DNA from 2 places in the Phycicoccus sp. genome. Region 1 is predicted to be linked to the other one. Evidence: predicted binding sites of a transcription regulator. Region 1 holds the regulator's gene; the other holds the start of a gene.
The links. Region 1 encodes HrcA, which represses chaperone genes, less so after heat shock. Its sites were predicted from a motif close to TTNGCACTCGNNNNNNNCGAGTGCNAA; they were not measured.
Positions count from the first base shown of each region.

Region 2: a site for HrcA is predicted at 4,989-5,015, ahead of groES (co-chaperone GroES). Genes of this name have one in related genera too.

Region 1 is NZ_DAOLAC010000041.1:1,500-15,615, forward strand. Features, by position in the region: gene lepA (translation elongation factor 4) at 1-1,029, shown strand, start outside; gene PKA89_RS17810 (MFS transporter) at 1,026-2,228, shown strand; gene PKA89_RS17815 (ATP-binding protein) at 2,225-3,577, opposite strand; gene PKA89_RS17820 (response regulator transcription factor) at 3,564-4,190, opposite strand; gene PKA89_RS17825 (hypothetical protein) at 4,136-4,894, opposite strand; gene PKA89_RS17830 (NUDIX domain-containing protein) at 5,000-5,581, opposite strand; gene PKA89_RS17835 (hotdog fold domain-containing protein) at 5,633-6,103, shown strand; gene PKA89_RS17840 (tyrosine-protein phosphatase) at 6,114-6,896, opposite strand; gene hemW (radical SAM family heme chaperone HemW) at 6,976-8,211, shown strand; gene PKA89_RS17850 (DUF4870 domain-containing protein) at 8,240-8,806, opposite strand; gene PKA89_RS17855 (TfoX/Sxy family protein) at 8,954-9,265, shown strand; gene PKA89_RS17860 (DUF3097 domain-containing protein) at 9,262-10,137, opposite strand; gene hrcA (heat-inducible transcriptional repressor HrcA) at 10,304-11,335, shown strand; gene dnaJ (molecular chaperone DnaJ) at 11,379-12,506, shown strand; gene PKA89_RS17875 (16S rRNA (uracil(1498)-N(3))-methyltransferase) at 12,519-13,262, shown strand; gene PKA89_RS17880 (Gmad2 immunoglobulin-like domain-containing protein) at 13,272-14,116, opposite strand, start outside.
Region 2 is NZ_DAOLAC010000001.1:124,864-138,979, reverse strand. Features, by position in the region: gene guaB (IMP dehydrogenase) at 1-857, opposite strand, end outside; gene PKA89_RS00660 (WhiB family transcriptional regulator) at 1,106-1,396, shown strand; gene PKA89_RS00655 (RNA-binding S4 domain-containing protein) at 1,602-1,829, shown strand; gene PKA89_RS00650 (aspartate/glutamate racemase family protein) at 1,920-2,621, opposite strand; gene groL (chaperonin GroEL) at 2,800-4,419, opposite strand; gene groES (co-chaperone GroES) at 4,549-4,842, opposite strand; gene PKA89_RS00635 (class I SAM-dependent methyltransferase) at 5,100-6,365, shown strand; gene PKA89_RS00630 (acyl-CoA dehydrogenase) at 6,501-8,486, opposite strand; gene PKA89_RS00625 (PfkB family carbohydrate kinase) at 8,544-9,380, opposite strand; gene PKA89_RS00620 (nucleoside hydrolase) at 9,374-10,360, opposite strand; gene PKA89_RS00615 (glycoside hydrolase family 3 N-terminal domain-containing protein) at 10,455-11,702, shown strand; gene PKA89_RS00610 (FAD-dependent oxidoreductase) at 11,726-13,435, shown strand; gene tsaD (tRNA (adenosine(37)-N6)-threonylcarbamoyltransferase complex transferase subunit TsaD) at 13,457-14,116, opposite strand, start outside.

The DNA of each region.
Region 1 (14,116 bases):
AAGGACGTGCGCCAGTCCAAGGTCGGCGACACGGTGACCAACGCGGCCAAGCCGGCGACCGACGCGCTCGGCGGCTACCGCGACCCCAAGCCGATGGTGTTCTCCGGCCTCTTCCCGCTCGACGGCTCCGACTACCCGGACCTGCGCGACGCCCTCGACAAGCTCAAGCTCAACGACGCCGCGCTCGTCTACGAGCCGGAGACCTCGGTCGCGCTCGGCTTCGGCTTCCGCTGCGGCTTCCTCGGCCTGCTGCACCTCGAGATCGTCCGCGAGCGGCTCGAGCGCGAGTTCGACCTCGAGCTCATCTCGACCCAGCCCAACGTCGTCTACGACGTGACGATGGACGACGGCACGCGGGTCACCGTGACCAACCCCAGCGAGTTCCCCGGCGGCAAGATCGCCGAGGTCCGCGAGCCCAAGGTGCGCACCACGATCCTCGCGCCGAGCGAGTTCATCGGCGCGATCATGGAGCTCTGCCAGGGCAAGCGCGGCACGCTCCTGGGGATGGACTATTTGTCGGAGGACCGCGTCGAGATGCGTTACACGCTGCCGCTCGCCGAGGTCGTCTTCGACTTCTTCGACCAGCTGAAGTCGCGCACCCGCGGCTACGCGAGCCTCGACTACGAGCCCGACGGCGACCAGGTGGCCGACCTCGTCAAGGTCGACATCCTCCTCCAGGGCGAGACCGTCGACGCGTTCTCGGCGATCGTCCACAAGGACAAGGCGTACGGGTACGGCCTGATGATGGCCGGCAAGCTCAAGGAGCTCATCCCGCGCCAGCAGTTCGAGGTGCCGATCCAGGCGGCCGTCGGTGCCCGGGTCATCGCCCGCGAGAACATCCGCGCCATCCGCAAGGACGTCCTCGCCAAGTGCTACGGCGGCGACATCAGCCGCAAGCGCAAGCTGCTCGAGAAGCAGAAGGCCGGCAAGAAGCGGATGAAGAACATCGGGTCGGTCGAGGTGCCGCCCGAGGCCTTCATCGCGGCGCTGACCTCCGACGGAGCGGGCGCGCAGGCCACGAAGAAGTGACCGCGACCGCCGGGTCGGGCTTCCTCGCCGGCCACCGTCGCGCCCTGCTCGTCCCCACCGCGGCCCTCCTGTGGGGGACCCAGTTCGCCTTCCTCAACCCGGCGATCGGCATCATCCTCGTCTCGCTCTACGGGGCGTCGGCGACCGAGGTCGGGTTCGCGCTCGCCGCCTACAACGTCAGCGGCTTCGTGTCCACGCTCGTCGTGCCGACCCGGGCCGACCGCTCGGGCGACTACCTGCGGCCGCTGCTCTGGTGCGGCGGCTTCACGATCGCCCTGACGACCGCGCTGGCCCTCGCCACGACCCTGCCGATGGCGGTGCTCGCGCTCGTCGCGCTCGGCGGCCCGGCCGGCATCGCCATCGGGCTGATCTTCGCCCACCAGCGGTACACCGGGGCAGGGGTGCGGCAGATCATGCGCACCCGGGCGGTGTTCTCGTTCGCGTGGGTCGGTGGGCCGCCGTTCGCGGCGTTCCTCATGGGCGTCCTCGGGCACCGGTCGGTGCTCTGGGTGGTCGCGGGGCTCGGCGTGCTCGGGCTGGGCCTGACCCGGGTGATGATGCACGCGCACGCAACCTCGCCGCACGCGCGCCGGACCCCACCGGCCGGGGACCGGATGGCGGTGGCGCTGCGCCGCCCGGACGTCCTCGTCCTCCTCGCGACGTTCGTCGCGCTCGGCGCCGCGCTGCAGGCCGCCGTCTCGGCGCTGCCCCTGCTCGTCACCGGTGAGCTCGGGCTCGACCTCGAGTGGAGCGGTGTGGCGCTCGGCACCTGCGCGGCTCTCGAGATCCCGATCCTCGTCGTCCTCGGTCGGGTGACGACCCGGTTCGGCCCGCGTCGCGTGGTGGCGGTCGGCTGCCTCGCCGGCCTGCTCTACTACGCGCTGGTCACTCTCGCCGCCTCGCCGGTGGTGCTCGTCGTCGGGCAGCTGCCGAACGCGGTGTTCATCGCGACGATGTCCGGCGTGGGGCTCACGCTCTTCCAGGACGTCCTCGGCCGCCCGGGCCTGGCCAGCTCGCTCTTCATGAACACCACCCGGGTCGGCGCCATCGTCGCCGGGCCGGTCATCGCGGTCGGCGGCACAAGCGCCCTCGGCTACGCCGGTGTCTTCGCCGGCTGCGGCGTGCTCACGCTGCTCGGCCTGGTCGTGCTGGTGCTCGGGCGGTTCCGCGCCGTCGCCGCCCGCTCGCGCCGCGCCTAGGACTCACCGGGGACGACGTCGGTGGGCCAGGTGGCCGGGATGCGGGCCGACAGCCGGGTCCCGCCCCCGTCGCGGTCGCCGACCTCGAGGTGGCCCCCGAGGTCGGCGAGGTGGTCGCGCAGGAGTGTGAGCCCGACGTGGCCCTCCTCGGCCGGTCGCCCCTCGACCATCCCGCGGCCGTCGTCCTCGACCGTGACGTGCACGGTGTCGTCCTCGTGCCGGACGGCCACCCGGGCCGTCGGTGCCTCGGCGTGGGCCAGCACGTTGCGCAGCCCCTCCTGGAGGACCCGGTAGGCGACCCGGGCGACGTCGGTGCTCCACGTCGCGTCCGTCGGGACCTCCACCGTCACCGCCGTGCCGGCCCTCCGGGCCCGCTCGGCGAGGTCCTCGGCCGCGTCGTGCAGTCCCCGCCCGGACAGCGTCGGGGGGTGGATGTCGACGAGCAGCGACCGCAGGGCCTCGACGTCGCGCGCGAGGATGGTGCTCGCCTCGCCGACCGTGGCCCGGGCCGGGGCGGCCTCGGGGGTGTCGGGCAGGTGCGCGGCGACGACCGGCATCGCGTAGCGCAGCCCGGCCAGGTCCTGGACGACGCCGTCGTGGAGGTCCCGGGCGATGCGCAGCCGCTCGCGGTCCGTGGCGCGCAGGGAGTGGCGCAGCAGCCGGGCGCGGTGCTGCTCGCCGCGCTCGACCCGTCGAGCCAGCCCGACGGCGAGCGGCACCATGACGAGCATGTAGAGCAGGAGGACGCCCAGGGTCACCGGGAGCAGCTGGCCGAGGATGCCCCACTGGTTCGAGCGCATCTCCGCGGTCGAGAGGTAGGCCTCGACGACGAGGGGCGCCCCATCGGCGTCGAAGGTGCCGGCGTACACCTCGAGGAGCTCGCCCTCGGGCCGCTCCTGGACGTTCTCCTCCTTCTCGAGGTCGGACAGGTCGGCCACGACGTCGCGGGTGCCGAACAGGGCGAGCTCGTCGGGGCCGAGGTCGAAGTGCCGCCCGGTGATGCCCTCCTCGTCGCTCCACAGCACCCGTTCGTCGCTCGTCCACAGCTTGACGTGGGCGAGGGACGCGTCGGCCATCCGCGCCCGCAGGACCTCGTCGACGTGGCCGAGGGCGTCGGGGTCCCCGGCCCGGACCGCCGAGTCGACGAGCGGGGCCGCGACGGCGTTGGCGATGGTCGAGCCGCGCAGCCGTGCCTCGTGCAGCGCGGACTCCTCGGCGATCCGCGAGGTGACCACGACCGCGCCGACGCCGAGGACGACGAGCGCCACCGCGCTCAGCGCGACGAAGCGCCGGACCGCCGTGCCGACCACGCCGGTGCGGACCGGGGGTGGCGGGTCAGTCGCGGCCATCGAGCAGGCCCCGGCGGGTCGCCAGCGCGACGGCCTCCAGCTGCGAGTGCGCGCCGAGCTTGCCGAGGATGGTGGACACGTAGCCGCGACAGGTGTGCCGGGAGATGCCCAGCCGCCGGGCGATGCCGGCCGTGTCCGTCCCCTCGGCGAGCAGCTGGAGGACCTGCCGCTCGCGCGCGGTGAGCGACACCGCGGCTGAGCGGTCGCGCCGCCCGTCGAGCAGCCGGCGCAGCAGCGAGGGGTGCACGTGGAACCCGTCCCCGTCCTGCTCGCTGCGCAGCGCGCCGAGGAGGTCCTCCAGCGAGCCGTCCTTGGGGAGCAGGGCGCGGGCGCCGGCGTCCACGGCGCGCTGCAGCAGCGGTTCGGTGGCGAACGCGGTGAGGACGACCACCCGCACCTGCGGGAGCCGCGCGGTGAGCGAGGCGGTCGCGTGCAGGCCGTCCCCGTTGCCGATCTTGACGTCCATGACGACCGCGTCCGGTCGCTCGGCCTCGACGAGCGCGAGGCCGTCCTCGACGGTGTGCGCGGCCCCGACGCACACGAGGTCCGGCTCGGCGTCTATCGCGCGGGCGAGGAGGTCGGTGAAGGTGCGGTGGTCGTCGACGACGACCACGCGGACCACGTCCGACCGCTGCGCACCCTGCTCGTCCGCCACGGGACCAGTGTGCGGGAGGGTGCGGCCGGCGTCAGGGGAATCGTGGAGCGGAGCCGCAGCCCGCCGTCGCCCCCGCCGGAGCCACCCGTCCCGGGGCGCGCGGGATGGGCGGCGGCGACCACCGCGCCCGCACCCGGCACGCGGGCGAGGAGGTCGTTCGCCAGCTCGTGGTCGTGCAGGGCGGTGGCCGCGGCGGCGGCGCGCACGAGCGCGTCGCGCAGGGCCGCCTCGTGCGCCTCGCGGGCGCGGACCGCCCAGGGCGCCTGCCCCTCGCTGGCGAGCAGCGCACCGCCGAACGAGCGCAGCGCCCGCAGGGTGAGGGCGAGCGTCGTGCTCGGTCCGGTGCGGGCCGCCCGGTCCAGCAGCCGCCGGGCGACCACGTGGTCGACGACGGCCCAGCCCGGTGCCAGCCGCCAGCCCGACTCGTCGGCGACGACGAGACCCGGTTCGTCGAGGGCCTCGGCGAGGGCGGCGGCGTCGGCGCGGAGACGCTCCATCGGCCCGAGGTCGGCGACGAGGTCGTGCTCGCGCACCGGCGCGCCGTCGACGAGCGCCAGGCGGCCGAGCAGCCGGCGCGCCCGGGGGCCGCCGAGGGCATCGCCGGTCAGCCCGCCCGTGGGGGTGACCACGGTCGTCGTGCCGCACAGGCGGACCTCGGGCATCGCGGCCTCGTGGGGTCGGTCGGCGCCCGTCGGGCGACGGGTCACGTCCATCGTCGGTCGGTGGCCGTCGGACCGGTACCCGCAGATGCGCGGCCGCGTACCCCCTCAGATGAGGGGGTCGACCGGCAGGCTCGACTCGTCGACCCCGGGCGCCCGCACCGGCGCGTCGGCCCACCGGCTGGGGTCGTCGGCCAGCTCGACGAGGGCCCGCAGGTCGGCCGGCCACACCTCGTCGCCGGTGGCCTCGAGGGCGTCGAGGCCCCACCAGCGGATGTCGGCCACGGTGAGCCGCTCCTCCTCGGTGTGCCCGGTGGTGTCGACCTCGAACGCGGGGACCCGTACCCGGAAGAACACCTCGGTCTGGTCGACGACCTTGTCGCTGAAGCCGTGCAGGACCATCCGCTCGAGCAGCGGTCCGTCGACGTCGCCCGCCGCGACGACGAGGCCGGTCTCCTCGGCGAGCTCGCGGACGGCCGCCTCCACGTCCGCCTCGCCCGGGTCCACGCCGCCGCCCGGGGTCGACCACCAGTGGGCGACCGGGTCGAGGCCGAGGTCGGAGTCGAGGATGAGCAGCAGCCGCTCGTCCTCGTCCTGGAGCAGGACGCGGACGGCGCGACGCTCGAACCGCGGCCGGTCCTGCGGGGCGGGGACGACGAACCCGGGCTGCCCGGGGAGCGGGGAGGTCACCTGCCTCACGCTAACCGGCGCCGGTCGCTACCGGCGGGTAACATCCGGGGCGTGCCCGACACCGCTGCGCTCTACCGCCGTCTCGCCGCCCGCCCCCTCGGCAAGGAGGCCTTCTCGGCGCTCTTCGCCCTCAGGGCGCCGTACTTCCGCACCGTGCGCCCGCGGGTGCGCGAGATGGGGCCGCACCACGCCGCCCTGACCGTCGCGAAGCGGTGGGGCGTGCAGAACCACCTCGGCACGGTGCACGCCATCGCCGTGTGCAACGGGCTCGAGGCGGCGATGGGCCTGCTCGCCGAGGCGACGACGCCGCCGACCCACCGGTGGATCCCCAAGGGCATGGAGGTCCGCTACCTCGCGAAGTCGACCACCGACCTGCTGTGCACCGCCGACACGACCTCGGCCGACTGGGCGGTCGGCGCCGCGGGGGACGTGCCCGTGTCGGTGCGCGCCGTGCGCACCGACGGCACGGTGGTCGTCGAGGGCACGATCACCATCTACGTGAGCGAACGACCCTCTCGCTGAACGCCATCCGTCAAGGACGGGTGAGCCGCAGCCGCAGGCGCTCGACGTCGTCGGCGCTCCAGCCGTGGTCGCCCAGCCAGCCCGGCGCGCCACCCCAGCCGTCGTCGACGGCCTCGAGGATGGTCGTCATCGTCTCCGCCCGCGGCGTCTGGTCGGCGACCGCCTGGCCCCGGAGCGCCGGGCCCTGGGAGTCGGTGCGCGCGATGCGCTCGATGATCTGCTCGATGCGCTCGGCGGACAGCACGTAGTCGGCGACGATCTCCTCGCGCGGGACGCCGGCGACGTCGAGGGCCATCGCGACGACCGTGCCGGTGCGGTCCTTGCCCGCGGCGCAGTGCACGACCGCGGCGCCACGCGCGTCGGCCACGGCCCGCAGCGCCGCGGACACGGAGTCGGGTCGCTTGGCGAGGTAGCCGAGGTAGTGGGTCGACCAGAAGTCGGCGTCGCGGACGACACGGTCCGGGGGCGGCAGGGCGAGGGCCCGGGCGGCCACGTCGTCGGCCGACTCCGCCGGGCGCGGCGGCAGCAACGAGTGGTGGTGGTGGGTGAGGCTCTCGACCCGGCGCAGCGGCCCGTCGCCCTCGAGGTGCAGCTCGGTCTCGGTGCGCAGGTCGACGACGTCGGTGACGCCGAGGTCGCGGACGAGGCGGTCGACGTCGGCCTCGGTGAGGTCCTGGAGGTTGTCCGAGCGGATGAGCCGGCGCGGCACGACACGGCCGCCGTCACGGGTCGGCAGGCCGCCGAGGTCGCGCATGTTGGCGAGCCCGTCGAGGTCGATCCAGCGCTCCGGCATCCGGTCATCGTAGGAGGCGACCGATGACCGGCCGGGGGCGGGGGAGCGGCCGGTGGACGACGTCGGCGAGACTGGTGGGGTGCCCCGACTGCCCGACGGCGACCCCGCGCCGCCCTCCGGCGAGCTGCCGCCCGGCGCCCTGGACCGGCTCGCCGAGGGCCGGCTCGCCGAGGGCCGGCTCGGCGTCTACCTCCACGTGCCGTTCTGCTCGGTGCGGTGCGGGTACTGCGACTTCAACACGTACACGCTGACCGAGCTCGGCCCGGGCGCCTCGACGGCCGACTTCGCGGACACCGCCCTGGCCGAGCTCGACCTCGCGGCGCGGGTCGTCGGCGACGCCGCGCCCCCGGTCGCCACGGTCTTCGTCGGCGGTGGCACCCCGACGCTGCTCCCACCGGCGGACCTCGTGCGGATGCTCGACGGCGTCCGCGAGCGCTTCGGACTCGCCGACGACGCCGAGGTGACCACCGAGGCCAACCCCGACTCGGTGACCCCCGCCGGGCTCGCCGAGCTCGCGGCCGGCGGCTTCACCCGGGTGAGCATCGGGATGCAGAGCGCGGTCCCGCACGTGCTCGCCACCCTCGACCGCACCCACGACCCGGCACGCGTCGGGCTGGCGGTGGCGGCGGCCCGGGACGCCGGCCTCGCGACGAGCCTGGACCTCATCTACGGCACGCCGGGGGAGTCCCTCGACGACTGGCGCACGAGCCTGGAGACCGCGCTCGCCCTCGAGCCCGACCACGTCTCGGCCTACGCGCTCGTCGTCGAGGAGGGCACCCGGATGGCGCGGCAGGTCGCCCGCGGCGAGCTGCCCGCGCCGACCGGCGACGACGAGGCCGACAAGTACGAGCTCGCGGACGCGCTCCTCGCGGCGGCCGGCTACGACTGGTACGAGGTGAGCAACTGGGCCCGGACCCCGGCCGACCGCTGCCGCCACAACGAGGGGTACTGGCGCGGCGACGCGTGGTGGGGCGTCGGGCCCGGCGCCCACGGGCACGTCGGCGGGGTGCGCTGGTGGAACGTCAAGCACCCGCGGGTGTACGCGGCGCGGCTCGCGGCGGGGGAGTCCCCGGCGGCCGGCCGGGAGGTGCTGACGGCCGAGCAGCGCCGGGACGAGGAGGTGCTCCTCGGGGTGCGGCTGCGCGAGGGGCTGGACCTCGCGCGTCTCGACGACGTGGGCCGCACGGCCGTCGCCGGGTTGGTCGCCGACGGCCTGCTCGAGGGTGCGGCGGCGGTCCGCGACCGTCGGGCCGTGCTCACCCTGCGGGGCCGCCTGCTCGCCGACACGGTCGTGCGCCGGCTGCTCGGGTCCTGACGGACCGGCAGCCGGCGCACGCGTCGGGTCAGCGGACGAACTTCGGGACCAGCGGCGGGTCCCACCACTCGCCGTTGTTGGCCTTGACCGCACCGATGATGTGCATGACCAGCGCCCAGATGCCGACGACGAAGATCGTCACGAAGCCGACGAGCACGAGCATGAGCACGAACGAGATGACGACGCCGATGGCGGTCGTGATCTGGATGTTCAGCGAGTTCGCCGAGTGCGCCCGGACGAACGGCCCGCGGTCCTTGTACAGCAGGTAGATGATCAGGCTGCCGACGAAGCCGAGCACGCCGGAGGTGACGACCATCGCCACCGCGCCGATGACGTGGCTGAGCATCGCCCACTGCTTCTCCTCCTGCGGGGAGATCGGGGTCGGCGCGGCCGGGGCGGGGTAGGGCTGCTGGTACTGGGGCTGCTGGTACTGCGACTGCTGGTACTGCGGTGCCGCGTACTGCTGCTCGGGAGCCGCGTACTGGGCGCCCGGCGGCGGTGGCGGGGCCTGCTCGGACACGGCCGGGGCCTCGGGGGCGGGCGGGGGCTCGGGGGTGCCCTGCGGGGCGTCGTCGCGAGGGGTGTTCTCGCTCATCTCTCCTCCTTGGAGTGGGTCTGGTCCCATCGAACACCCGACGCGGGGCGGACGCACGGGGTTCCGGGGGCATGTCGGGGACGGCTTCGGGGTCGGTTCAGGGCCGACCCCTAGGCGAGCCGGCCGCGCGCGGCCAGACTGGGCCCCATGGAGCTCGTCGACCGGGTGCGTGCGGTGCTCCCGCCCGCCGAGGAGAAGCGGATGTTCGGCGGCGTCGGCTTCATGGTCGAGGGCGCGCTCGCCTGTTCGCTCAGCCCGCGGGGGCTGCTCGTGCGCACCGGTCCGGACCGCTTCCCCGAGCTCGTCGCCCGGCCGGGGGCCGAGCCGATGCGGATGGCCGGCCGCGCGAGCCGGGGCTGGGTCGAGGTCTCCCTCGAGGTCCTGGCGGACGAGGCCGTCCTGCGGGACTGGCTCGCGGTCGCCGTCGCCGCGGCGCGCGAGGTCGGCGGAAGTCGCTAGGCCGGGGCGGTCACGAAGTCGATGAGCTCCTCGACCCGTCCGAGCAGCTCGGGCTCGAGGTCGGTCCACGAACCCACCGACGCGAGGATGCGCCGCCACGCCCGCGCCATGTCGGCCTGGGTCTCGTGCGGCCAGCCGAGGTGGGCGGCGATGCCGTGCTTCCACGAGGTGCCCCGCGGGACCACCGGCCAGGCGTCCATCCCGAGCCGCCCGGGGCGCACGGACTGCCACACGTCGACATAGGGGTGCCCGACGACGAGCACGTGCTCGGACCACGGGCGCAGGGCTCGCGCCTCCTCGACGACCCGCCACTCCTTGGTGCCGGGGACGAGGTGGTCGACGAGCACGCCCATCCGTCGCCCGGGGCCGGGCGCGAAGTCACGGATGGCCCCGGCGAGGTCGTCGACGCCGTCGAGCATCTCGACGACGACGCCCTCGACCCGCAGGTCGTCACCCCACACCTTCTCGACGAGCTCGGCGTCGTGCTTGCCCTCGACGAAGATCCGCGAGCCCGCGGCGACCCGGGCGCGCTGCCCGCGGACCGCCACCGACCCGCTCGCCGTCCGCGACCCGGCCGCCCGGGCGGTCTCCAGCCGGCGCGACTCCGCGTCCCGCGGCGGGACGAGGGTGACCGGCGAGCCGTCGACGAGGAAGCCCGGGCCGAGCCGGAAGCCCTTGACCCGGCCGCGCCGGTCCTCGAGGTGCACGACGTGGAGGCCACCGGCCTTCTCGACGCGGACGACCGCCCCGCACCAGCCGGTCTCGACGTCCTCGACGACCGTGCCGGGCTCGGCGGGCAGCTCGACCGACCGGCCGCGCGCGGGACGCCGCCAGTCGCCGGAGAGCACGTCGGAGCCGTACCTGTCCACCACGGCGGCGAGGCTAGCCGGGGGAGGCATCGCGGGCGGGGAGCGGCACGCGGTCCGTGCTCCCGGCTTTCGCGCCGCGCCCGGAGTCGACGTAGGATTGGCACTCGGACGGCGAGAGTGCCAACCCCGCCGCCCGCCCGATCCGACGAGCGCAGCGGAGGTGCACCCGATGAGCGAGGACCGGCGGCTGCGCGTGCTGCGCGCCATCGTCCAGGACTACGTCCACACGTCCGAGCCGGTCGGCTCCAAGGCGCTGCTCGAGCGCCACCACCTCGGGGTCTCGGCCGCGACCGTCCGCAACGACATGGCCGCGCTCGAGGAGGAGGGGCTCATCGCGGCCCCGCACACGAGCGCCGGGCGGGTGCCGACCGACGCCGGCTACCGGCTGTTCGTCGACCGGCTCTCCCAGATCAAGCCGATGACCGGCGCCGAGCAGCGGGCCATCGCGCACTTCCTCGAGGGCGCCGTCGACCTCGACGACGTCGTCGACCGCACGGTGCGCCTCCTCGCGTCGCTGACCCGCCAGGTCGCCGTCGTCCAGTACCCGTCGCTGTCGCGCTCCTCGGTCCGGCACGTCGAGCTGGTGCCGATCGGCGGCTCGCGGCTGCTCGTCGTCCTCATCACGACGACCGGGCGGGTCGAGCAGCGGGTCATCGACGTCGGTGCCGACCTGGGCACCGACGACGGTGAGCGCACCCTCGCGGCCCTGCGCACCGAGCTGAACACGGCGACCACCGGGCGCACGCTCGCCGACGCCGGCGCCGAGCTGTCCTCGGTGCCCGAGCGGTTCGACCCGGAGGACCGCGACGTCGTGCGCGCCGTCGTCTCCTCGCTCCAGGACTCCCTCGTCGAGGAGCGGGAGGAGCGGGTCGTCCTCGCCGGCACGGCCAACCTCGCACGGGCCGGCGCGGACTTCACCTCGAGCATCGGCCCGGTGCTCGAGTCGCTGGAGGAGCACGTCGTCCTCCTCAAGCTGCTCGGCACCGTCGCCGAGCAGGGCGGCACCCTCGCGGTGCGCATCGGGCACGAGAACCCCTACGCCGGGCTGCAGTCCACCTCGATGGTGACGACCGGCTACGGCTCCGGCGCCGACCTCGTCGCCGGCCTCGGGGTCGTCGGCCCGACCCGCATGGACTACCCGTCGACGATGGCCGCGGTGCGCGCCGTCGCCACGTACGTCTCCCGGATCCTCGCGGACTGACGCGAGCGACCCGCCACCCACGACCACGGAGGACCCCCCACCCGTGAACGACTACTACGCCGACCTCGGCGTCGCCCGCGACGCGAGCCCCGAGGACATCAAGCGCGCCTACCGGCGGGCCGCCCGCCGGCTGCACCCGGACGTCAACCCGGGGCCGGAGGCCGAGGAGCAGTTCAAGAAGGTCTCGCAGGCCTACGACGTGCTCTCCGACGCCGACAAGCGCCGGCAGTACGACATGGGGGCCGACCCGTACTCGAACGGCGCGGCGAGCTTCGGGCAGGGCTTCTCCTTCAGCGACATCATGGACGCGTTCTTCGGCGGGGCCGGGCCGGGCGCCGCCGCCGGCCCGCGCTCGCGGACCACCCGCGGCCAGGACGCGCTGGTTCGGCTCGACATCGACCTCGGGGACGCCGTGTTCGGTGGCGAGAAGGAGCTGACCATCGACACCGCGGTGGCCTGCTCGACCTGCCACGGCGACGGCCGCCAGCCCGGGACCGGCGCGCGCACCTGCGACGTCTGCGAGGGCCGCGGCGAGATCCGTCAGGTGCAGCGCAGCTTCCTCGGCCAGGTGATGACCACCCGTCCGTGCATGACCTGCCAGGGCTTCGGCCAGATCATCACCGACCCCTGCTACGAGTGCAGCGGCGACGGCCGGGTCCGGACCCGCCGCACCCTCACCCTCAAGGTCCCGGCGGGCGTCGACACCGGCACCCGCATCCAGCTGGCCGGTGAGGGCGAGGTCGGCCCGGGCGCAGGCCCGGCCGGTGACCTCTACGTCGAGGTGGCCGTGCGCCGGCACCCGGTCTTCCAGCGCCGTGGCGACGACCTCCACGCCAGCATCGAGCTGCCGATGACGGCGGCCGCGCTCGGCGCCTCCCTCTCGCTCGACACCTTCGACGGGCCGCAGGAGCTCGACGTGCGCCGCGGTACGCAGTCCGGCGACACCATCACGCTGCGCGGCCTCGGCGTCACCCACCTGCGCGGTGGCGGGCGCGGCGACGTCGTCGTGCACACCGCCGTGCAGACGCCGACCCGGCTCGACGACGAGCAGGAGGAGCTGCTCCGCCGGCTCGCGGTGGCCCGCGGCGAGGAGCGCCCGCAGGGGCGGGTGGCCAATCCGGCGGAGGGTGGCCTGTTCGGCAAGCTCCGCGACGCCTTCAAGGCCCGCTGACCTCCCGGCACGATGACCCTGCCCGTCCACCTCGTGCCCGAGGGCTCGCTGGCCGGCACCCGGCCGGGGGCGCTCGTGCGCCTGGACGGCGCCGAGGGCCGGCACGCGGTCGCGGTGCGCCGCACCCGGGTCGGGGAGCGGCTCGTCCTCGCCGACGGGCTCGGCCGCTCGGTCGAGGGCGAGGTGGTCGAGGTCGGTCGCGACGTCCTCGACCTGCGCGTGGACACCGTGCGGCACGAGCCCGAGCCGTCTCCGCGGTTCGTCCTCGTCCAGGCGCTCGCCAAGGGCGACCGCGACGACCAGGCGGTCGAGGCGGCGACCGAGTGCGGGGTCGACGAGGTCGTGCCGTGGCAGGCGGCCCGCAGCATCGTCCAGTGGCGGGGAGAGCGCGGCGAGAAGGCACGCGGCAAGTGGGACGCCGTCCTCGTGGCCGCGACCAAGCAGTCGCGCCGCACCCGTCGGCCGGTGCTCGCCCCGACGGCGACGACGCCCGACCTCGTGGCGCGGGCCCGCGGCGGCGCCCTCGTGCTCGTCCTCCACGAGGACGCCGACGCGCCGCTGGCGGCCGTCCGGCTGCCGGAGTCCGGGGACGTGCTCGTCGTCGTCGGACCGGAGGGCGGCATCGCGCCCGAGGAGGTCGCGGCGCTCGAGGCGGCGGGCGCGCGCAGCGTGCGGCTCGGGCCCACCGTGCTGCGCGCCTCGAGCGCCGGCCCGGCCGCCCTCGCGGTGCTCAGCGCGGCGTCGCGCTGGCGCTGACGGCTCCGCTCAGCGGACCGTGAAGGGCTGGCTCGTCTCGGCCACGACGGTCGTGCCGTCGGCCATGCTGTCCTCCACGAGGTGGAGGACGTACGAGCCCGCGCCGAGACGGCCGAGCGACAGCGACCACGTCCCGCGGTCCGGCGCGCCGATGCTCGCCATCACCGAGCCCGAGCGCAGGACGGCACCGTCGCGCAGCAGCTCCCAGCGGAAGGTCGCCTCGAACGCGGAGGCCTCGCCGCGCGCGGTCACGGGACCGGCCGGCAGCACCTGCGCCCGCGTCGGGGAGGTCACCCAGAGGGACGCGAGGTCGGCGCCGTAGTCGGTACGGGCCGCGGGTCGGTCGTAGGTGCGGCTCGTCGGGAGCCCGGGGAAGAGCTCGGTGGCGCCGTCGGCGAGCACGAAACGCACCGGTGCGCTCGACCCCGCAGCGGCCTGGACGGTCCAGACGAGCTGCTGGACGCTGACCCGCTCCACGTCCGCACTGAACCCGGTCGGTCCGGCACCGCTGAGCGTGACCGTGATCCCCGACGGTGCGAGGGCCACGGCCACCAGCCGGACTCCGCCCCACGACCGCACGTAGCCGTCGGCGTGCGGCGCCTGGCCGGCGAGGGCGAGGGCGACCGCCGCCTCGGCGCGGGCGGTCGGCGTGGCGTCACGCGTCACGCCGGGCGCGTTGAGCCACTCGCGGTAGAGGCGGTACCGCCGCAGCGCGGGGTCGTTCGGGGCGACGAGGTAGACCGGGAGGGCCGCGAGGGCGGTGGCCGGCGCCGACGTGGTGGTGGCGCTGGGGGAGGGGCTCGTCGTCGGCGAGGTCGTCGCCGTGGGGGCGGGGGAGGTCGGGGTGGCGGAGG
Region 2 (14,116 bases), on a different contig from region 1:
ACGAGCACGTCGACCCCGGCCTCCACGAGGGTCGTCGCGCGCTCCCACGCCTCACCGAAGTAGCCGACGGCGGCGCCGACGAGCAGCCGGCCCGCGGAATCCTTGCTCGCGTGCGGGAACTGCTCGGACTTCACGAAGTCCTTGACGGTGATGAGCCCGCGCAGGCGGCCCTCGTCGTCGACGATCGGCAGCCGCTCGCGCTTGTGCTGGCGCAGCAGGCGGGTCGCCTCGGCGTGGCCGATGCCCACGTGCCCGGTGATGAGCGGCATCGGGGTCATCACGTCACGCACGAGCGTGTGCCCCCACTCGGCGACCGGGGTGAAGCGCAGGTCGCGGTTGGTGACGATGCCGAGGAGGTGGTCGCCCGGGTCGACGACCGGCAGGCCGGAGACGCGGTAGCGGCCGCAGATCTCGTCGAGCTCCTCGAGGGTGGCGTCCGGGCCGATGGTCACCGGGTTGGGGATCATCCCGGTCTGGGTCCGCTTGACGAGGTCGACCTGGTAGGCCTGGTCCTCGATCGAGAGGTTGCGGTGCAGGATGCCGAGGCCGCCGTGCCGGGCCATCGCGATGGCCATCCGGGCCTCGGTGACGGTGTCCATCGCCGCCGAGACCAGGGGGACCCGCAGCGAGATCTCCCGGGTCAGCCGCGAGGTGGTGTCGACCTCGCTCGGGATGACGTCGGTCTCGCCCGGCTGCAGCAGCACGTCGTCGTAGGTGAGGCCGAGCTCGGCGAACGGGCCGGACTGCACCGGCTCGGCCGAGGCCGCCGGCACCAGGGGTGCGTCGGCGGAGGGTCGCGGGTCCTCGCGACCGGGGAGGTCGGTGGTGGCGCTGGTCTCGTCGAGTCCGAGGCTCATCGCCCGATTCTACGGCCCCGGCCCGGAGTCACCGAATGCGGCCCGCAGGCTGCCCCGACGCCGTGGGTGGCGCCGTGTCGGCCCCTCGGACGAGGGCGCATCCACCGATCGGACGAGCTCGAGGGTCCTTCTCCCCCAACCCTTGACCAAAGCCTTACCCGACGCTTGCCCCACCTGTGGAAAACCGCCCATAGCGTTGCACCTGCCGTCGCCGAGGAGCGTCGGCGCGGTGTTGCGTGGAGGTGGACATGGCCGAGATCACCCGGCTTCCCGGCCCTGTGGCCGACCTGTGGGACTGGCAGCTGGACGGCGCGTGCCGTCGGGTCGGCCCAGAGGTGTTCTTCCACCCCGAGGGTGAGCGGGGCAGCAAGCGCCACCGCCGCGCCACCGCCGCGAAGGAGATCTGCCTGGGCTGCCCGGTCATCGAGCAGTGCCGGGAGCACGCCCTCGCCGTCCGGGAGCCCTACGGGGTCTGGGGCGGGCTCACCGAGGACGAACGAGAGAGTGTCTACGCGCGCCAGCGCCACCTGGCGTCCTGAGGGACGCCGCACGAACAGGTTCCCGCCCACGCGGGAACCCGCCGGCCCTCCGGGGGGCCGGTGAGGGCGGCGGCGGACCGTGGGGGCGAGAGCCCACGGTCCGCCGCCCCCGCCGACCGCGGGTCGCGTCGTGGGGGCGAGAGCCCACGACGCGCCCGCGGTTTCTCGTCGCCGGGGCCGGCACCCGCCGCGTAGCCTGAGCCGCGTGAGCGACGACCTGGAGGTGCCGATCCGCGACGAGTCGATCCGGCTCGGCCAGCTGCTCAAGTTGAGCGGGCTGGTCGACGACGGCGCGACCGCCCGCGAGGTCATCGAGCGGGGCCTGGTGTCGGTCAACGGCGAGGTCGACACCCGTCGCGGCCGGCAGGTGCGCGTCGGCGACGTCGTCGCCCTCGACGGCGGCGGGAGCCTGCGCGTCACCCCGGGCTCCTGAACGCCCGAGCGCTCCCCTCCTCCTCGACTCATTGCCCGGAACCCACCTCGAGGCGCCCGTGTCGGGCCGCTCGAGGTGGGTCAGGCGCAATCAGTCGGGATGCTCGGCGCAGAGCCAGTCGACGCCGGCGGCCACGTGCAGCGCCGTGGTGTCGAGCAGTGGCACCGCGGCGTCCCCGTCGTGCAGGAGCAGGCCGATCTCGGTGCATCCGAGGACGACCGCGTCCGCGCCGTCGGCGACCAGCCGTCCGACGACCTCGAAGTAGGACTCGCGCGACTCCGGCCGGACGACGTCGTGGACGAGCTCGTCGTAGATGACGCGATGGACGAGAACGCGGTCCGCGGCGTCCGGGACGAGCACCTCGAGGCCTCGTGCCTCCAGCCGCTCGCGGTAGAACTCCTGCTCCATCGTGAACCGCGTGGCGAGCAGCCCCACCCGGCGGTGCCCGCCGGCCAGCAGGGCGTCGGCCGTGGGGTCGGCGATGTGCATCAGCGGGATGCCGGCCGCTGCCTCCACCTCGCCGGCGACCGTGTGCATCGTGTTCGTCGCGAGGAGCAGCGCCTCCGCTCCCCCGGCCGCCAGACCGCGGGCGGCCGCACCGAGGATACGGGCCGTGTCGTCCCAGTCGCCGGCGTGCTGCGCCTCGGCCACCGGGGCGAAGTCGACCGAGTGCAGCAGCAGGCGGGCCGAGTGCAGCCCCCCGAGCCGCGTCGCCACGCCGACGTTGAGGCCCCGGTAGTACGCCTCGGTCGAGGTCCAGCTCATCCCGCCGAGGACACCGAGCAGCCGCATCCCCCGACCCTACGACCCGACCCACCCGACTTCTTGCGAATCTCCCACCGTCGAGCGCGTCCTGAGCCGTCCCAGAGGTGGGTTTTCCGCAAGAAGTCGCCGTGAGGTGGGACGGACGACGCCGCCCGGCCCCCTGACGGGGACCGGGCGGCGTGCGGGTCGTGCGAGGAGAGCAGGCTCAGTGGCCGTGCCCGTGGCCGTGGCCACCACCGGCGGCGGCCGGCTCCTCCTCCTTCTTCTCGACGACGAGGGTGTCGGTGGTCAGGACCATCGAGGCGATCGAGGCCGCGTTGCGCAGCGCCGAACGGGTCACCTTGACCGGGTCGATGACGCCGGCCTTGACGAGGTCCTCGTACTCGCCGGTCGCGGCGTTGAGGCCCTGGCCCGCGGCGAGCTCGGAGACCTTCGCGACGGCGACGTAGCCCTGCAGGCCGGCGTTCTCGGCGATCCAGCGCAGCGGCTCGGCCGCGGCCTTGCGCACGATGTTCGCGCCGACGAGCTCGTCGCCCTCGAGGGACAGCCCGTCGAGCGCGGCCACGGCCTGGATGAGCGCGGAGCCACCGCCGGAGACGATGCCCTCCTCGATCGCGGCACGGGTCGCGGAGATGGCGTCCTCGATGCGGTGCTTCTTCTCCTTGAGCTCGACCTCGGTGTGCGCGCCGACCTTGATGACGCAGACGCCGCCGGCCAGCTTGGCGAGACGCTCCTGGAGCTTCTCACGGTCCCAGTCGGAGTCGGTGCGCTCGATCTCCTGCTTGATCTGCGCGACGCGGCCCTCGACGTCGGCGGACTCACCGGCGCCGTCGATGATGACCGTCGAGTCCTTGGTGACGACGACGCGGCGGGCCTGGCCCAGCGTCTCGAGCCCGACCTGGTCGAGCTTGAGGCCGACCTCCTCGGCGACGACCTGGCCGCCGGTGAGGACCGCCATGTCCTGGAGCATCGCCTTGCGGCGGTCGCCGAAGCCCGGCGCCTTGACCGCGACGACGTTGAAGGTGCCGCGCATCTTGTTGACCACGAGCGTCGAGAGGGCCTCGCCGTCGACGTCCTCGGCGATGATGACGAGCGGCTTGCCCGACTGGACGACCTTCTCGAGGACCGGCAGGACGTCGGCGATGGCCGAGATCTTGCCCTGGTTGATGAGGACGTAGGCGTCCTCGACGACGGCCTCCATCCGCTCCGGGTCGGAGACGAAGTACGGGGAGATGTAGCCCTTGTCGAACTGCATGCCCTCGGTGAACTCGAGCTCGGTGGAGGCGGTCGAGGACTCCTCGACGGTGATGACGCCGTCCTTGCCGACCTTGTCGAACGCGTCGGCGATGATCGAGCCGATCTCCTGGTCCTGGGCGGAGAGCGAGGCGACCTGGGCGATCTCGTCCTTGGACTCGATCTCGCGGGCGGTCTCGAGCAGGCGGGCGGAGACGGCCTCGACGGCCTGGTCCATCCCGCGCTTGAGCCCCGAGGGGGCGGCGCCGGCCGCGACGTTGCGCAGGCCCTCCTTGACCATCGCCTGGGCGAGGACCGTCGCGGTCGTCGTCCCGTCACCGGCGATGTCGTTGGTCTTGGTCGCGACCTCCTTGGCGAGCTGCGCGCCGAGGTTCTCGTAGGCGTCCTCGAGCTCGACCTCACGGGCGATGGTCACGCCGTCGTTCGTGATGGTCGGGGCGCCCCACTTCTTGTCGATGACGACGTTGCGGCCCTTGGGGCCGAGCGTCACCTTGACGGCGTTGGCGAGGGCGTCGACGCCCCGCTCGAGCGCCTTGCGGGCGGAGTCGTTGAACTCCAGTTCCTTGGCCATGGGTGTCCTTTGCTGGGGTGACGGGCGGCGCGGTGGCGCCCGGCCCGTCGCGTGGGTCTTACGGGGATGCCGGACGCGCCCCGGCGGCACGAGGCCGCCGGGACGCGCTCACGGGGTCAGCGGTGGTGCTCAGCCGACGACGGCGAGCACGTCACGGGCGGAGAGGATGAGGTACTCCTCACCGCCGTGCTTGATCTCGGTGCCGCCGTACTTGCTGAAGATGACGCGGTCGCCGACCTGGACGTCGAGCGGGACGCGGTTGCCCTTGTCGTCGATGCGACCCGGGCCGACGGCGAGGACCTCGCCCTCCTGGGGCTTCTCCTTCGCGGTGTCCGGGATGACCAGACCCGAAGCAGTGGTCTGCTCGGCCTCGAGGCTCTTGATGACGATGCGGTCCTCGAGCGGCTTGATGGAAACCGACACGGTGTGCTCCTCCCCTGTGGGATGAGTCGAAGTGGACGGGGACTGCGCGGTCCGGGCCGGGCTCGCCGTCGCGGGGGTCGAGATCGAACCGGGTGCGCTGGCACTCACCGTCGGTGAGTGCCAATGAGGCAAATCTAGGCCGCGCTTTAGCACTCGGTCAACTCGAGTGCCAGCCGCGCCGCCGGCGGCGGTCCGTGCCCGGGTCGGGTCGGGGCTCACAGGGTCGCGGTCACCATCGGATGGCAGGATGTGCGGCCGTGGACGTCGGCATCGTGCGAGCGCTGGGATCGCCCGACGGCAAGGAGCTCCTGCGCTCCCTCCCGCCGTACGACCCGGCCGCCGTCTTCGCCCTCCAGGAGCGGCTGCGCCGCGAGGGCCACTCCCCGGACTTCGTCGCCGCCCTGCTCACCCAGCAGCGCCTCCAGTCGCGCGCCGTCGCGAAGTTCGGCGAGTTCGCCCGCGACATGCTCTACACCCCGGACGGCCTCGAGCAGGCCTCCCGCCTCGAGGTCGCCGCGACCCACGCCGGCCGCTACTACAACGCGAGCCTCGCGACGGTCCACGACCTCGGGTGCGGCATCGGCAGCGACGCCGTCGCGATGTCCGCCCTCGGCGTCACCGTGCACGGGGTCGACATCGACCCGGTGACGGCGGCGGTCGCCGACACCAACCTGCGGCCGTGGCCGGACTCCCGCGCCCGGGAGGGGTACGCCGAGGAGTTCGAGGCGCCGCGCGACCCGCTGCGCTCCCGCGTCGGGGTGTGGCTCGACCCGGCCCGCCGGGTGCCGGGCCGGACCGGACGACACGGGCGGATCAAGCGGGTCTTCCGGCTCGACGAGATCCGCCCGAGCTGGCAGTTCGTCCTCCAGGTGGCGACCGCCGTGCCGGCCACCGGGGCCAAGCTCTCCCCGTCGATGCCGCACGACGCCATCCCGCTCGGCACCGAGGCGCAGTGGACGAGCTACGGCGGGGACGTGCTCGAGTGCGCGGTCTGGTGGGGACCGCTCGCCCACCGGCCCGGCCGCAGCGCCCGCATCCTCATGCCCGGGCGCTCCCCGGTCGAGGTCGACGAGACGATGGCCGAGCCCGACCCGCCGGTCGCCGAGGGTCCGGGGTCGATCGGGGCCTGGCTCTACGAGCCGGACCGCGCCGTCACCCAGGCGGGCCTGCTCGGTGCGGTGACCGGCGCGACGCTCGGGGTCGAGGTCGACCGCGGCCTCGGGTACGTCCTGTCCGAGGCGGAGGTCGACCTCCCGTTCGCCCGCCGCTACGCGGTGCGCGAGTCGATGCCGTTCACCGTCAAGACGCTGCGGGCCTGGCTGGCCCAGCACGGCATCACCGGGCTCACCGTCAAGAAGCGCGGCGTCCGGCTCGACGACGACGAGCTGCGCCGCCAGCTGAAGATCGGCCGTCGGGCCGGCGACGGCGCGCAGGCGACGGTCGTCCTCACCCGGGTGGCCGGCCAGCAGACGGCCATCGTCGTCGACCCGGTGCCCGTCGCCGAGGCCCCCGCCACCACCTGACCGCCCCGACCGCCGGCGCTACCGACCCCGCCCACACCCGACTTCTTGCGAATCGCCCACCGTCCGGGCCTCCCGGAGCCCCCGAGGAGGTGGGTTCTTCGCAAGAAGTCGGGTCACCCGGGTGGCGCCGTGGCGTCAGGGGCCGACGAGGTCGCGGGCGCCGAGGACCTCGGCCGGGATGCCGAACGCCTCGACGAGCTCGAGCGCCACCGGCCGCAGCCGGCGCAGCAGGGCGGACACCTCACGGGTGATCGCCTTCGAGCGCGGCGCCGAGAGCCGGCCGTGCTCGAGGAACCAGCCACGGTCGGCCTCGATCGTCGTCAGGGCGTGGAGGTCGCACAGCGCGGTCAGCACGTCGCGGTCCGGCCCCGCCGGCAACGCCCGGACCCGCGCGACGAACGCCTCGAGGACGAGCCGCTCGACGTGCGAGCGCGCGGCCGAGATGACGTGGTCCTGCACCTCGCCGAACACCTCGCCGGCCGGGCGGCCGGCATCCACCCCGGCCTTGAGCCGCCGGGCGACCCCGGAGATCTGGTGCTCCTCGCGGAAGCGCAGCATCGCCAGCTGGTAGTCGGGGTCGAGCAGCCCGGCCTCCTGGTCCCAGCCGTCGCGGCCGCCGGGCAGGACGTCGCGGATCCGCTCGAACAGCTGGTGCGCGGCGGTGCGCTCGACGAGCGTCTCCACCGCGAGCGACGCGACGAAGCGGACCATCCCGCGCTGGTCGAGGTCCTCGAACTCCGAGGAGTAGTCGGTGAGCAGGCCCTTGGCCACCAGCTGGAGGAGGACGTGGTTGTCGCCCTCGAAGGTCGTGAAGACGTCCGTGTCGGCCTTGAGCGCGGCGAACCGGTTGGCCGCGAGGTAGCCGGCCCCGCCGCACGCCTCACGGCACTCCTGGATGGCCTCGCTCGCGTGCCAGGTCGCGAGCGCCTTCGTGCCGGCGGCCCGTGACTCCAGCGCGCGGCGGGACCGCTCGTCGGCCTCGGGGGTGTCCGGGGAGAACACCGCGTGCAGCTGCCGGGCCACCTCCTCCTGCGCCGCGCTCAGGGCGTAGGCCCGGGCGACGAGCGGCAGGAGGCGGCGCTGGTGCATCCCGTAGTCGAGGAGGAGGGTCTCCTGCTCGCCGCCGGGCGCCTCGAACTGGCGCCGGCGCAGGGCGTACCGGACGGCGATCTCGAGGGCGACCTTGGAGGCCCCGACCGCCCCGCCGCCGACGCTGACCCGGCCCTGGACGAGGGTGCCGAGCATCGTGAAGAAGCGTCGGTCGGGGTTCTCGATGCTCGAGCGGTAGGTGCCGTCCGGGTCGATCGTGGCGAACCGGTCGAGGAGGTTCTCGCGCGGGACGCGGACATCGTCGAACCACAGCCGTCCGTTGTCGACGCCCTCGAGCCCGAGCTTGGCCCCGCAGTCCTCGACGCGGACGCCGGGCAGCACCTCGCCGTCGCGGCGCAGCGGGACGAGGACCGCGTGCACCCCGTGCCGCTCGCCACCGACCTCGAGCTGGGCGAAGACGACGGCGAGCTCGCCGTCCTGCGCAGCGCCCCCGATGTAGTCCTTGCGCGCGGCGTCGTCCGGCGTGCGGACGACGATCTCGTCCGTCGCCGGGTCGTAGGTGGCCGTCGTGCCGAGGGCCTGGACGTTGCTCCCGTGGCCGGTCTCGGTCATCGCGAAGCAGCCGAGCAGGCGCCCGGAGAGGACGTCCGGGAGGTAGCGCTCGTGGTGGGCCCGGGTGCCGAGCTGGAGCAGGGCACCGCCGAAGAGACCGAACTGCACGCCCGACTTCACGAGGACCGAGAGGTCCCCGTACGCGAGCGTCTCGAACGAGGCGATCGAGGCCCCGATGTCCCCGCCACCGCCGAACTCACGCGGGAAGCCGTGGGCGGCCTGACCCCGCGCCCCGATCTCGACGACGAGGTCGCGCACCCGCCGGCGCAGCTCGTCGCGCGGGAGGTCGACCCGCTCGTCGAGGAGACCGGCGTGCTCGGTCAGGGCGGCACGGACCTCGTCGCGCACCGCGGCGTACGGCCCGTCGAGGAAGGCCCGCAGGCCGGCGACGTCGGCGACGAGGGGCGGCGGGGTCCCGGGGGTGGAGTCGGCGGTCCGGACGGCGTCGGTGGCAGCCATCAGGTCACGATGGCACGGTCCGGGGCTGCGTGGGCGGCTGCGCCGCGGAGAGGTTACTCACAGGTAGGGATCTGGCTGCGCTCCCTCCCGGCGCACCGCGTCGGCGCCCGCGGCCAGGGCGGCGGCGAGCGCGGCGTCGCGCTCGTCACCCCGGGCCAGCGCCGCGGCGAGGGCACCGCAGAACGCGTCGCCGGCGCCGGTCGTGTCGACCACCTCGTCGGCCGGGACGGCATGGGCCGGCGCCGTCACGCCGTCCCACGAGGCGCCGTTCGCGCCGAAGGTGACGAGGAGGGAGGCCGGCTGGGCGCCGGCCTCGGCGAGCGCCTGCATCTCGTGCTCGTTGGCGACGACGGGGTCGGCGAGGGCGACGACGTCCGGGGGCAGCGAGGCCCACGGGGCGACGTTGAGGACCACCCGGGCGCCGCGGCCGGCCGCGCGACGGGCCGCCGTGCAGACGACGGCGAACGGCACCTCGAGCTGGAGGACGAGGACGTCGCCGGGGCCGAGGGCGTCGACCGCCGCGACCTCGCGCTCGTCGAGGGCGTGGTTGGCGCCGGGGACGACGACGATCGAGTTCTCCGCGTCCGCCGACACCTGGATGAGCGCGTGCCCCGTCTCGACCCCCTCGACGACGCGCACCGCCGAGACGTCGACGCCCCGAGCGGCCAGCCGCTCGCGGTAGGCCGCACCCCCGTCGTCGTCTCCCACGCACCCGGCCATCGCGACGTCCGCCCCGGCCGCGGCGGCGGCCACCGCCTGGTTGGCCCCCTTGCCGCCCGCGAGGCGTCGCAGCCCCTCGCCGAGCACGGTCTCCCCGGGCCGCGGGTGGCGCTCCACCCGGGTCACCAGGTCGACGTTGAGCGAGCCGAGGACGAGGACGCGTCCGCTCACCACTGCTCACCTCCGACGGTCCGCAGCCACACGTCGGCGACCCAGGGTCCGTTGATGTCGAGGGCCACGTCGACGCTCGCCGGCGCCGGCCCGTGGGGGTCGTGGTCCATGTCGCCGCTCCAGTCGCGGGTGTCGACGATCGTGCGGCCGCGGGTCCAGGTGCCCGAGAGCTCGACCCGCACCGGCAGCCGCTCGGTGCGCACCGCGTCCGGGGCGAGGAGCATCGCGACGGCTCCGGCGTCCCCGATCGTCGCACCGTCGCTCGCGAAGCGCCGGTGGTGGAAGGAGATGAGCGCCGCCGCGAGCTGGGCGGCCGCGGTGTCGATGCCGCGCAGCCGCTCGACCTGGGCGTCGGTCACCTTCGGCTCGTAGAAGACGTCGAGCCCGTACATCGTCACCGGCACCTCGTGGACGGCGCAGGCGTCGAGGACGACGGCCGCCGCCTCGGGGTCGTGGAAGACGTTGAACTCGGCCGCGGCGGTGGCGTTCGAGACCGTGGCGCCCCCGCCCATGAAGACGACGCGCTCCAGCCGGGCGAACGCGGCCGGGTGGAGCCGGGCGAAGAGGGCGATGTTGGTCATCGGCGCGAGCGGGACGAGGGTGACCGGGCGGCCGCTGTGGGCGGCCTCCTCGACGGTGTCGCGGAGCAGGTCGACGGCGATGCGGGGGTCCGGCGCCGTCCGCGGCGGAGGCAGGCCGAGGTCGGCCATCCCGTCGGACCCGTGGACGTGCCGCGCGTCGACCGGGTCCTCGAGGAGCGGCCGGGAGGCGCCGACGCCGACCGGCACGTCGGTGCGCTCGACCATCTCGAGGACGGTCAGGGTGTTGCGGACGACGTCGACGAGGGGCGCGTTGCCGCCGACGCAGGTGACTGCACGCAGCTCGAGCCCGGGGTGCAGGGCGGCCAGGAGCAGCGCGCAGGCGTCGTCGACCCCGGTGTCGACGTCGAGCACCACGGGAAGGCCCTGCACGAGGACGATCATGGCGGATCGGAGCGTGGTCCGGCGACGGTGTCCCGGCGTGCCGCCCGACCAGCGCGATTCCGTGGATCCCCGGGCGGTCCCGTAGCGTCGTCGGGTGACCATCCCCACCCCTCCGTCACGGACGACCCCCCTCGTCGCCCTCACCGGGGCGCTGGCGATCACCCTCGCCGGTTGTTCCACCGGGAGCCCCGAGGCGGCCCCGACGAGCCCGCCCGCGTCGACCTCCGCGACCCCGTCGGCCACGCCCACTCCGACCCCCACGCCCACCCCCACCTGCGCCGAGGCGACCTTCGACGCGATGAGCGAGGAGCAGCGCATCGGCCAGCTGCTCATGGTCGGGTTCGACACGGTCGCCTCCCTCACCGCGCTGGACGGGCGGATCGGCGCGGACCACGTCGGCAACGTCATCTACCTCGGCGGCTGGGACGGGGCCGACAAGGTGACCCGCACCTCCGAGCACCTCCAGGGGCTCGTCACGCAGAAGTCCACCGCCGGTGTCGGCCTCCTCGTGGCGGCCGACCAGGAGGGCGGCGAGGTGCACCAGCTGCGCGGTGAGGGGTTCACCCGGCCGCCCACGGCCAGCGAGCAGGCCGAGATGTCGGCGGCCGCCCTGACCAGGGCCGCGACCGGGTGGGCCCAGCAGCTCAAGGCCGCTGGGGTCAACGTCAACCTCGCTCCGGTCACCGACACCGTGCCCGCGTCGATCGGCACGGCCAACGGGCCGATCGGCCGGTACCACCGCGAGTACGGCTCCGACCCGGCCACGGTCGAGAAGGCGAGCGCGGCCTTCATCAAGGGGATGCTCGACGGCGGGGTCGAGGCGACGGTCAAGCACTTCCCCGGGCTCGGGCGCATCCGCAACAACACCGACTTCAACAGCACCGGCATCACCGACGACACGACGACCGCGGACGACCCCTACCTCCAGCCGTTCGCGGCGGGGGTCGAGGCCGGCGCCGGGCTCGTCATGGTCGGCTCGGCGCGGTACTCGAAGCTCGACCCCGGGGTGCCCGCCATGTTCTCCGCGCCGATCGTCACCGACCTGCTGCGCACGAAGCTCGGCTTCGACGGCGTCGTCATCACCGATGACGTCAACGCCGAGGCCGTGGCCTCGGTGGCGCCCGCGCAGCGCGCGGTCCGCTTCCTCGCCGCGGGCGGCGACATCGTCCTCACCGGCGACGCCTCGGTGGCACCGGTGATGCTCGACGCGCTCGCCGCGAAGGCGGCGGCCGACGACGGGTTCGCGGCGAAGGTCGACGACTCGGTGCACCGCGTGCTGGCCCTCAAGGACCGGATGGGGCTGCTGCCCTGCTCCGGCGACGCAGGCCCTCCCCAGGACTGAGGTCCTCGCCTAGGCTCGACGGGGTGAGCGACACCCGACCCGCTGCGCAGGCCCCCGACGCCCCGGCCCTCGTCCTCGTCTCCGGCGACCACGCCGAGGCGCTGCGGGAGGAGTTCTGGCGCTACTCGCGCGAGTACGACCTGCGGACGGCCACCTCCTGCGCCGAGGCCTGCCGCGTCATCGAGGGTGTCGTCGGCGAGGGCCGGCCGGTCGCGATGGTCGTCTCGGACTCGCGGCTGCCCGACGAGGACAACGTCCTCGCCGCGTTCGCCCAGTGGCGCCAGCTGGTCCCGAACGCGCGCCGGCTCGTCGTGGCTCCCTTCGACCGGTTCCTCGCCGACGCCCCGGGGCTGCGCGCCGGGATGGCCAAGGGCAAGTACGACGCCTACCTCCTCATGCCGCGCGGGGTGCGCGACGAGGAGTTCCACCACGCGGTCACCGAGCTGCTCAGCGACTGGAACTGGACCTCGACGGACCCGGACGTCGTCGTCGCGAAGATCGTGGCGCCCGAGGGCGACGTCGTGGCCCAGCAGATCCGCGACTTCTTCGACCGGATGGGGCTGCCCAGCCGGGTCGCGCTGCCGGACAGCGAGATCGGGCGGCACGTCGCCGAGCACTTCCCGGCCGACGCCGGCTACCCGAGGGTGTGGGCCGCGAACCGCGACCCGGTCGTCGCGACGTCGGTCAGCCAGGTCGCCCGCTCGTTCTTCGACACCCGGGCCGAGCGCGACCTCGACGCCGAGACCCGCCGCGACGTCGTCGACGTCGCGGTCGTCGGCGGCGGCCCGGCCGGCCTCGCCACCGCCGTGTACGCCGCCTCCGAGGGCCTGAGCACCGTCGTCCTCGACTCCAGCGCCATCGGCGGGCAGGCCGGCACGAGCTCGATGATCCGCAACTACCTCGGGTTCCCCCGCGGGGTCTCGGGGATGCGCCTGGCCCAGCGGGCCCGCAACCAGGCCCTGCGCTTCGGCACGCGCTTCCACACCGGCTGGGAGGTCGAGCAGCTCGTCGCCGGGTGTGACGGTGCGCCGCACCGGTTGCTGGGCACCGACTTCGAGCTGGCCGCCCGCTCGGTCGTCGTCGCCAGCGGGGTCCGCTACCGCTCGCTCGGCGTGCCCGCGGTCGAGCAGCTCGTCGGCCGCGGCGTCAACTACGGCGCGGCGATGTCGCTGTCCCGCGAGATGGAGGACCAGGACGTCGTCGTCGTCGGCGGCGGCAACTCGGCCGGGCAGGCCGCCGTGCACCTCGCCCGCTTCGCCCGCTCGGTGACCGTCGTCGTGCGCCGGCCGGCCCTCGCCGAGACGATGTCCGCCTACCTCGTCGGCGAGATCGAGTTCAACCCGCGGATCTCGGTCGAGACGTGCACCCGGGTCGTCGACGCCGGCGGCGAGGGGCGCCTCGACTGGGTGGTCCTCGAGAGCACCGAGACCGGCGAGCGGCGCCGACGCCCCGCGTACGGGCTCTTCCTCCTCCTCGGCGCCGAGCCGCACTGCGGCTGGCTGCCCCCTGAGGTCGCCCGCGACGAGCGCGGCTTCGTCCTCACCGGGCGCGACGTCCCGAAGTCGCTCTGGGCGGACGGCCTGCCCCCGGAGAACCTCGCGACCAGCGCCCCCGGCATCTTCGCCGCCGGTGACGTGCGGGCCGGGTCGATGAAGCGGGTCGCCGCGGCCACCGGCGAGGGCGCGTCGGTCGTGCCCCTCGTCCACGCGTGGCTCGCCCCGGGCGACGCCTGACGGACCGCCGCGCCGCTCCGGTCAGGCGGAGACCTCGGTGACCGGCATCGAGGAGTCCGCCGGGATGCCGAGGTCCGACGGCGGGCGGCCCTTGAGCACCATCTGGGCCCCGAGCGCGGCGACCATCGCGCCGTTGTCGGTGCAGAGCTTGGGCCGCGGCACGCGCAGCTCGATGCCGGCGACGTCGCACCGCTCCTGCGCCATCGCCCGCAGCCGGGAGTTGGCCGCGACCCCGCCACCGATCTGCAGGTGGCCGACGCCGTGCTCGCGGCAGGCGAGGACCGCCTTGCGGGTCAGCACGTCGGTGACCGCCTCCTGGAAGCTGGCGGCGACGTCGGCCACCGGAACCGCCTCTCCGGCAGCCTCCTTGGCGGCAACCCATCGAGCGACGGCGGTCTTGAGTCCGGAGAACGAGAAGTCGAAGCGGTGCCTCTCCATGTCGCGGCCGGTCGTCAGGCCCCGCGGGAAGTCGATGACGACCTCACCCTCCGTCGCGGCGCGGTCGATGTGCGGCCCGCCCGGGAACGGCAGCCCGAGGACGCGGGCCACCTTGTCGAAGGCCTCCCCCGCGGCGTCGTCGATCGTCGACCCGAGGCTGCGCACGTCGTGCGTCACGTCGGGCACGAGGAGGAGCGAGGAGTGCCCGCCGGAGACGAGCATCGCGAGGGTGGGCTCGGGGAG